DNA from 3 places in the Kluyvera huaxiensis genome. Region 3 is predicted to be linked to each of the others. Evidence: predicted binding sites of a transcription regulator. Region 3 holds the regulator's gene; each other region holds the start of a gene.
What was found. The regulator Fur, encoded in region 3, represses iron uptake genes when iron is present. The targets are predictions, from matches to a motif close to ATAATAATGAGAACNACTATCAA.
Positions count from the first base shown of each region.

Region 1 (3,285 bases), on a different contig from region 3:
AAGCAGGCCATTTTCCAGAAACAGAGTGGCAAACATGACCAGGTAAACGATCCCCACGACGTGCGGATTCGCCAGAGCAGCAAAATCGTGCTGCCAAAGCGCGGCGACAATCTCTTGAATAACGACCATGAACATTCCTGTGGAACAGCGTTTTCACACATTGTACGCCCGAATGATTAAGAACACCTTGATCGCGTACGCAACAAATGAAGCGGCGTTGTTCCGATTTTCTGACAACAACGCGTAATTTGTTTACGCCCGATGTGGGTGTATCGATTCGGGAGACGACTGCTCTCAACATCGTTGAGGCGCCACTCGGAGCGCCCAAAAAATAAGTTAACCTGCCCGACACCTTACGCCGTCGGGCGGTGGCTATGTTACACGATGCGGGAAAATCCTGCCGCTAAATCGTCAATCAGATCGTCAACGTTTTCTAAACCGATATGGACGCGAATTAACGTGCCGCTGAAGTCGATTTTGCCGTCAGGGCGAATGCTGGCAAGTTCCTCCGGCTGATTCGCCAGAATCAGCGACTCAAATCCACCCCATGAATATGCCATGCTGAAAAGCGAGAAATTATCGAGGTAGTTTGCCAGTTCATCGTGGGTCAGATGCTTTTTCAACACGAAAGAAAACAGGCCGCTGCTGCCGGTAAAATCACGCTTCCAGAATTCATGTCCTTTACTACCCGGGAGTGCAGGATGGTTGACGCGCTCGACCTGCGGCTGCTGCGCCAGCCATTCGGCGACTTTCAGGCTGCTTTCATGGTGCTGACGTAAACGTACTCCCAGCGTACGCAGGCCGCGGCTGGTCATGTAGGCGGTATCGGCGTCGAGCATTTGGCCCATCAGATAGGCATTTTCGCGTAGCTGCGGCCAGCAGCGTTCGTTAGAGACCGCCGTGCCGACCATCGCGTCGGAGTGGCCGATCAGGTATTTAGTGCCCGCCTGAATCGAAATATCAATGCCGAAATCCAGCGCTTTGAACAGGATGCCTGCCGCCCAGGTGTTATCGATCATGATGATAGCGTCGGGGGCGACGCGACGTACGGCGGCAACGATTGCCGGAACGTCATGGACTTCCATGGTGATGGAGCCCGGAGACTCAAGGAACACCACTTTGGTATTGGGCTGGATGAGGGTGGCAATCTCTTCGCCAATCAGCGGATCGAACCAGCTGGTGGCGACGCCGAGTTTGGCCAGAATTTTAGTGCAGAAATCCTGGCTCGGCTCATAGGCGGTGTTGGTCATCAGCACGTGATCGCCCTGTTCGACGAACGCCAGAATGGTATTGGCGACAGCCGCCGCACCGCACGGGAAAAGGGCGCAGCCCGCACCGCCTTCCAGTTCACACATCGCTTCCTGTAGCGAGAAATGGGTGAGCGTACCGCGACGGCCATAAAACAGCTCGCCGTTGGCGCGGTTATGGGTGGCGTGTTTCTTGGCGGCTACCGTTTCAAAGACCAGCGAAGAAGCCCGCTGAATCACGCTGTTGACCGAACCCTGGGTATATTTTTTACTGCGTCCGGCGTTAACCAGCGCGGTATCGAGGTGCTTATCTGCCATGTCTGTTTTACCTGTTTTTATACGTCTGGACGTCTAAACTATCACGATTGTCAGCAGGGTATAGCGTTTCATGCACATACAGCAGAAAATTTTGCCGTATCCGGCGGAGAAAACTTTTTTACTGCGTAAGCGCAAGGAAAATAAGTGTGATTTAGGTCAATATGCAAATACTAATGAGAACTACTATCAATTCGACGTTTTTTTGATATTATTGTGCTCAGATTTTGTGATTTATGTCCTGGAGATACACAGTGGGTAATAATTTGATGCAGGCGGATCTCTCCGTTTGGGGTATGTATCATCATGCCGACATCGTGGTTAAAGTGGTCATGATCGGCCTGATTTTGGCATCCGTCGTCACCTGGGCCATCTTCTTCAGCAAGGGTGCAGAGCTTCTCTCCCATAAGCGCCGCCTCAAGCGCGAACAAAAACTGTTAGGGGACGTTCGTTCTCTTAACCAGGCGAGTGAAGTGGCAACGGCATTTGATGCCCGCAGCCTGAGCAGCCAATTAATCAACGAAGCGCAGAACGAGCTGGAGCTCTCTGCGGGTTCGGAAGATAACGAAGGCATTAAAGAACGTACCGGTTTCCGTCTTGAGCGTCGCGTGGCGGCGGTTGGGCGTCACATGGGCCGTGGTAATGGCTTCCTCGCGACCATCGGTGCTATTTCTCCATTCGTGGGTCTGTTTGGTACCGTATGGGGCATCATGAACAGCTTCATCGGTATTGCCCAGACGCAAACCACCAACCTGGCGGTCGTGGCCCCGGGTATTGCAGAAGCGCTGCTGGCGACCGCAATTGGTCTGTTCGCTGCAATTCCTGCCGTGGTTATCTATAACGTCTTCGCGCGTCTTATCGGCGGCTTTAAAGCGAGCCTCAGCGACGTTGCAGCCCAGGTGTTGCTGCTGCAGAGCCGCGATCTGGATCTCAGCGCCAGCGGCGTGCATCCGGTTCGTACCGCCCAGAAATTACGAGTAGGTTAATGCCCCATGGCAATGCGTCTTAATGAAAATCTGGACGATACCGGCGAAATGCATGACATCAACGTAACGCCGTTTATCGACGTTATGTTGGTACTGCTGATTATCTTCATGGTGGCGGCACCGCTGGCAACCGTTGATGTTAAAGTCAACCTGCCGGCTTCTTCAAGCCAGCCGCAGCCGCGTCCGGAAAAACCGGTTTATCTGTCGGTGAAAGCGGATAAATCTATGTTCCTCGGCAATGACCCCATTACCGAAGACAACATGGTTTCCGCGCTAGAAACGCTGACGGAAGGTAAGAAAGATACCACCGTCTTCTTCCGTGCTGATAAGACGGTTGATTACGAAACGATGATGAAGGTGATGGACACCCTACATCAGGCAGGCTATCTGAAGATTGGCCTGGTCGGCGAAGAGACCGTCGCCAAAAAATAATCATCCCGAATGGCGCACTCTGCGCCATTCGTTTTTATGCTCTCCTGCCGCGCTGAATATTTCCCTTAAGTCCTATTGTGACTCTCTAAATACAATCAAAAATTAAGTGTTATTTAGTACGATTTAATTCGTGGAATATATTATTAACCTTTCTGCGATTAATTCTGAATGCTAACAATAATATAAGCACCTGCATCGGGTTGGGCATGAACCGTAGTCGGCTGTTTCAGTATTTAGCCCGGTGTAAAGTCACAAAAATGAAAGTTGTATGATAAATGATCAAGATGTGTGACAGCTTCCGCAGT
Region 1 is NZ_JBEFLV010000004.1:262,516-265,800, forward strand. It holds gene yghB (DedA family general envelope maintenance protein YghB) at 1-129, opposite strand, end outside; gene metC (cystathionine beta-lyase) at 378-1,565, opposite strand; gene exbB (tol-pal system-associated acyl-CoA thioesterase) at 1,817-2,548, shown strand; gene exbD (TonB system transport protein ExbD) at 2,555-2,980, shown strand.
Region 1: the regulator Fur is predicted to act here: its motif matches at 1,733-1,755, upstream of exbB (tol-pal system-associated acyl-CoA thioesterase).

Region 2 (3,285 bases), on a different contig from region 3:
CTCAAGGAAGGAGAGGAACAGATACATCATGCCGATTTGCGGCACTAACGGCAGGACGGTGTTGATACCGCCGCCGATACCTTGTGCCAGGAACACGGTGAGCCAGTCAGGGAAGTGCAGCGTGTAGCCAATCCACTGAATGCCGTGGATAAAGATAGCGACCGAACCGCCGTCAAAAATAGGCTGTAGCGCGCCGCCGATGTTGATCGCCAGTAAAAACATCAGATACATGACGAACAGGAAAATCGGTAATCCCAGCACCCGGTTAAGGATGATTTTGTCGAGTGCAGTGGTGAAACGGCTCGGTTCTGCGGTTAAGGTATTGCTGACGGCGTCGCAGATTGCGGCGATGCTCTGGTAACGCGCATCGGCGATATACAGCGCCGGGTCATCCATCTCTCCGCTCAGATTGGCGAGCGAAATATCCAGCTTGTGCGCGGCGTCGCCGGCATAGGCGCGGCTATAAATATCGCCTTCGAGCATTTGCATGCCCAGCCATTGGCGCTGACGCTCTGGGATATCCTGCGCCATTTCGCGGGCCAGATTATCCGCTTCGCGCAGCAGCGGTTGCGGGTAGTGCACCAGCTCCAGCGGCTTATTCGCCTGGTGGCGGTCGATGGCCATCTTCAACGCTTCAATACCGCGACCACGGGTTGAAACCAGTGGTACAACCGGACAGCCGAGGCGAGCGGCGAGGGCGTCAACGTCAATGCGAATTTGTTGCTTCTCGGCAATATCCAGCATGTTCAGTGCGACCACGCAGGGAATGCCTAGCTCCAGCAGCTGCAGCGTCAGGTAGAGGTTACGCTCGAGGTTGGAGGCGTCGACGACGTTAATCAACAGGTCCGCATCGCCGCTGAGGATATAGTGACAGGCGATCTGTTCATCCAGCGAGGTCTGCGACGAGATGGTGGTGAGTGAATAGGTACCCGGTAAGTCGACCAGCGTGACCTGATTGTCGGTGGTGGCAAATGCCCCTTCTTTACGCTCAACCGTGACCCCGGCCCAGTTCCCCACGCGCTGGCGCGCCCCGGTTAACTGATTGAATAACGTTGTTTTGCCGGAATTAGGATTGCCAATTAAACCAATGGTTAATTTTTTCATATTTCAGACTCTTAGTACCAGGCTGGAGTTATTGTGCAACGGCTTCTAATTCAATGAGCGCGAGATCTTTCTTACGCAGCACCAGGCTAACGCGACGGGTTTCGATATGAATAGGATCGCCGAGCGGAGCCACGCGAACTACGTTAAATGATGAACCCGGAAGCATCCCCAGAGACAGCAGTTTCTGACGATAAGCTGGGCTAATTTCGCGGGAGAAACCGACAATCTTCCACGCAGTATCAGGTGTAAATTGCATATAACCTACTTGTGTATCAGCTAGCTGAACAGCGGAGATACCGCCGCGCGCTGTGAGCAGCGGCAGGGATATCGTCAACAAATGAAGAGTAAAGGCTTACTGGATATAATGATAATGAGAATGGTTTTTATCATCAATACATAACATGCGATTGAAAGAAATTTCGGCGGAAATTTGCACTTTTTTTGATATGACGCAAGCAACGCCGTGTAGCGGTAAATGAATTAAATATTCTTTACTTCACTTAATGTTTAATTAAGGTTTCATTGGTTAATAAAATAAAAACGGCTGAAGCGTATTATTACAAATGGAAAATAATATAACGTTGGAGAGAGGTTCCGGAATTATTGCGCTCGATTTCGGGTATTGCCGGATGATGGCGTGAACATCTGATTGGCCCTGTGAGGGATTATGTAGCCCGGCGTCGCAGCGCTCGACCGGGCTAAAAGAACGACCGATTAGCGTTTTTTACCCATGGCGGCTGCGAGGGCATCCATCATGGCGCTGTTACCCGCAGGCTGAGCTTCGCGAGCACGTGGTTTAGCCGCTTTCGCCGCCGGGCGGTTGTTGCCCTGGCTACGATCGTTGCCTGAACTGCGGCGGGCGTTAGTTTCCCCTGGCTGCTCGTCCAGACGCATAGTCAGCGCAATACGCTTACGCTGCAGGTCCACTTCCATCACCTTCACTTTGACAATATCGCCCGCTTTCACCACGGTATGTGGGTCTTCGACGAACTTATCCGCCAGCGAAGAGATGTGTACCAGACCATCCTGATGCACGCCAATATCGACAAAGGCGCCAAAGTTGGTGACGTTGGTCACTGCACCTTCGAGGATCATCCCCGGCAACAGGTCGTTCATGGTTTCCACACCGTCGGCGAACTTCGCGGTTTTAAACTCAGGGCGCGGATCGCGACCCGGTTTTTCCAGTTCTTTGATGATGTCGGTAACGGTTGGCACACCAAATTGCTCATCGGTGAAGTCGCTAGCTTTCAGGTCGCGCAGTTCGCTGCTGTTACCCATCAGGTCTTTAAGTGCCTGCTGGGTCGCTGCCAGAATGCGTTCAACGATAGGATACGCTTCCGGGTGAACGGTGGAGGCATCCAGCGGGTTATCGCCGTGGTTGATACGCAGGAAGCCCGCGCACTGCTCGAACGCTTTCGGCCCCAGACGGCTCACCTTGAGCAACTGCTGGCGGTTCTGGAACTGACCGTTTTCATCGCGCCAGGCGACGATGTTCTGCGCCATCATGCGCGTTAAACCAGCCACGCGAGTCAGCAGCGGTACGGAAGCCGTATTCAGGTCTACGCCAACGGCGTTTACGCAGTCTTCCACTACCGCATCCAGTTTACGCGCCAGTTGCGTCTGGCTAACGTCGTGCTGGTACTGGCCCACGCCGATGGATTTCGGGTCGATTTTTACCAGCTCTGCCAGCGGATCCTGTAAACGACGGGCGATAGAGACCGCGCCGCGCAGGGAAACATCAAGATCCGGGAACTCGAGTGCAGCCAGCTCGGAGGCGGAATAAACCGATGCGCCCGCTTCGCTGACAATCACCTTCTGGGCAGTGACTTTCGGGAACTGCTGCTGCACATCGAGGAAGAAGCGTTCAGTTTCACGTGAGGCGGTACCGTTACCGATAGCCACCAGTTCAACGTTGTGCTTTTCACACAGTGCTGCGACGGCGACTGCGGCTTTCGCGGCTTGCCCGGTATGTGGGTAAATAGTGTCGGTGGCGACCAGCTTGCCGGTACCATCAACCACGGCGACTTTAACCCCGGTACGCAGGCCTGGATCGAGGCCCATGGTGGCGCGCAGGCCAGCGGGCGCGGCCATCAGCAGATCGTGCAGGTTACGGGCGAAGACGTTGATAGCTTCATCTTCCGCGCGCTCGCGTACGGTACCCATCAGCTCGGTTTCGAGGTG
Region 2 is NZ_JBEFLV010000023.1:10,738-14,022, forward strand. It holds gene feoB (Fe(2+) transporter permease subunit FeoB) at 1-1,104, opposite strand, end outside; gene feoA (ferrous iron transporter A) at 1,133-1,360, opposite strand; gene ABOC97_RS19815 (Tex family protein) at 1,819-3,285, opposite strand, start outside.
Region 2: the regulator Fur is predicted to act here: its motif matches at 1,469-1,491, upstream of feoA (ferrous iron transporter A).

Region 3 (3,285 bases):
TTATGCCTGGTACTTACCAGGGCGCTGAAGCCGGGGCGAACTTCGACTACGGCGACAACGGTGCACTGAGCTTCTCCTACATGTGGACCAATGAGTACAAGGCACCTTGGCATCTGGAAATGGATAACTTCTATCAGAACGATAAGAAGACCAAGGTCGACTACCTGCACTCCATCGGCGCTAAATACGATTTCAAAAATGACCTGGTGCTGGAAGCGGCATTTGGTCAGGCAGAAGGCTATGTTGATCAGTACTTCGCCAAAGGTAGCTACAAATTCGATATCCCTGGCGGCCCTCTGACCACCAGCTATCAGTTCTACGGTACCCGTGACAAAGTGAGCGATCACGGTGTGAACGATATTTACGACGGCACCGCGTGGCTGCAAGCGTTAACCTTCGGCTACAAGCTGAAAGAGGTCTTCGACTTCCGCCTGGAAGGGACCTGGGTTAAAGCTGAAGGTCAGCAGGGCTTCTTCCTGCAGCGTATGACGCCAACCTACGCTTCCTCCAACGGTCGTCTGGATATCTGGTGGGATAACCGCTCTGACTTCAACGCCAACGGCGAAAAAGCGGTGTTCTTCGGTTCGATGTATGACCTGAAAAACTGGGATCTCCCGGGCTGGGCAGTGGGCGCGTCTTACGTCTACGCATGGGATGCTAAGCCATCGACCTGGCAGATGAACCCAGATGCTTACTACGACAAAAACAACAAAATCAAAGAGTCTGCTTACAGCCTCGATGTGGCTTACACCGTACAGGATGGCCGCGCGAAAGGGACTCTGTTCAAACTGCACTTCACCCAGTATGACAACCACTCCGACATTCCAAGCTGGGGCGGTGGTTACGGCAACATCTTCCAGGACGAGCGTGACGTGAAATTCATGGTTATCGCACCGTTCACTATTTTCTGATGCATGACGCGGCAGGGGGAAACCTCTGCCGCCGCTAAGAGGTTCATCGCATGAAAAAATTGATTATTGTTGCCTTAATGGCTGTCGGCCTTACCGCTTGTGCGCAGTCACCTGCGCCGAAAGAAGACACCAAACTGAAAGATGCCTATAGCGCCTGTATCAATACGGCGGAAGGTAATCCGGATAAAATCCAGGCCTGCCAGAGCGTATTGAACGTGCTGAAACAAGATAAGAAGCACGAGCAGTTCGCGAACCAGGAAAGCGTACGCGTGCTGGATTATCAGCAGTGTATTCTGGCGAGAAAAACGGGTAACGACCAGGCCGTGGCCAGCAAGTGCGATAAGATTTGGCAGGAAATTCGCAGCAACAATACGCCACAAAAATAATGTCGTGTTAAGAACTGAAAACCGCTGCTTGCAGCGGTTTTTTTATGTCGATACCAGACCGATAGGCAAAAAAAAACCAGCACACAATGGCTGGTTTTTTGACGAGCGGCGGTCGTTATTTTTCGATGCCGTCGTGAGCGTGTTCATCTTCGCGGCAGTCGCCTTCAGCGCAGTGACCGTAAAGATACAGGCTATGGTTGGTTAAGCGAATCCCGTACTTGGTCGCGATTTCACGCTGGCGCGCTTCAATCGAATCATCGCTGAACTCGATAACTTTGCCGCAGTCGAGGCAGATCAGGTGATCGTGGTGATGCTGCTGAGTCAGTTCGAATACGGATTTGCCGCCTTCAAAATTATGGCGAGTCACAATGCCAGCGTCATCAAACTGGTTCAGTACGCGGTAAACCGTGGCTAAACCGATCTCTTCACCCATGTCGATCAGGCGTTTGTATAAGTCTTCCGCGCTGACATGGTGGTTATGAGGTTCCTGAAGAACTTCCAGAATCTTTAACCGTGGAAGTGTGACTTTCAGGCCAGCCTTCTTTAATGCGGTATTATTGTCAGTCATGCGGAATCTGTCCTGTTGCTAAACGATTAACTTCCATCAGCGAAAGTTTCACAGAGAATGCACCCGAATTAATGCGTCTCATTATAGAATGGCCCTATCAAAATGAAAACAGCAAGGCCCGGGTAAGCTAAGCTTTCAAAAACGAGGCTTCACCGACAAACTGAGCGATGAACCTGCGCTAAATCAGAAGATATTGTACAGGTATGCGATAAAAAGTTAAAAATTTGTAGCTATTATTTTAATTGCTTTTACCTATTAATGAGGTGCAATTTGATAATTACACCTCATTATTGCGATTAGGCGTTTTTGATTTCGTCCAGGTGCAGTTCTTCAGCCACCTGCTTAACCCATTTCTCAACGCGCTCCGCGGTCAGTTCTGGCTGACGGTCTTCGTCAATCGCCAGACCCACGAAGTGATCGTCATCGGCAAGTCCCTTAGACGCTTCAAAATGGTAGCCTGCGGTTGGCCAGTGACCCACGATGGTTGCGCCACGTGGTTCAATAATATCGCGAATGGTGCCCAGGGCATCACAGAAATATTCCGCGTAATCTTCCTGGTCGCCACAGCCGAACAGCGCAACCAGTTTACCGTTGAAATCTACTTCTTCCAGCGTTGGGAAGAAATCATCCCAATCGCACTGTGCTTCACCGTAGTACCAGGTTGGGATACCCAGCAGCAGGATATCGAACGCAGCCAGATCTTCTTTGCTGCTCTTGGCGATGTCATGCACGTCAGCGACATCTTTACCAAGCTGTTTTTGAATCATTTTTGCGATATTTTCGGTGTTTCCGGTATCGCTACCGAAGAAGATGCCAACGATTGCCATGAGTAAAATAACCTCTTGAAACTTAATGATATGGTGGTGGCTTATTGCCCACAGATAAGGGCAATCATAGCAGAACAGCGCAGTGTGCGGAAACAGCAATCGTGCCGGACTGCACACTCTGCTACATGAAAGCGTGTTTTGGGGGGATTTTTCAGACTTTCCCCTGTCCGTGCAGCAGCGCAAGCTGGTTCATCAACATCTCTTCGATGAGTTCGCTGCGGCTCATATCACGGGCAGTCGCCAGCTCGTTGAGCGCGTCAACGGCTTCGTTATTCAGCTTCAGTTCGACACGCTTAAGCCCGCGAACCTTGTCGCGTTTTAGCTGATTGCGCTTATTGATGCGGAGCTGTTCGTCACGCGAAAGCGGATTGGTTTTTGGTCTTCCCGGGCGACGCTCATTTGCGAACAAATCTAGTGTCGTACGGTCCGTTTGTTCTTTTGCCATGATTCTGAGTGACTTCGGGGAAAACAAGCTACCGGGCAGTGCCCAGCGCAGACAGCGCGCAATCATACATCAGTGGAACCCGCACGCCAACGACCGCGGCCATTCTGGCGCGCGGTCGATGCATTTTTAATCACTCTGCGAGGTAACG
Region 3 is NZ_JBEFLV010000003.1:46,754-50,038, forward strand. It holds gene chiP (chitoporin ChiP) at 1-911, shown strand, start outside; gene ABOC97_RS04190 (ChiQ/YbfN family lipoprotein) at 962-1,297, shown strand; gene fur (ferric iron uptake transcriptional regulator) at 1,413-1,865, opposite strand; gene fldA (flavodoxin FldA) at 2,162-2,692, opposite strand; gene ybfE (LexA regulated protein) at 2,844-3,137, opposite strand; gene ybfF (esterase) at 3,268-3,285, opposite strand, start outside.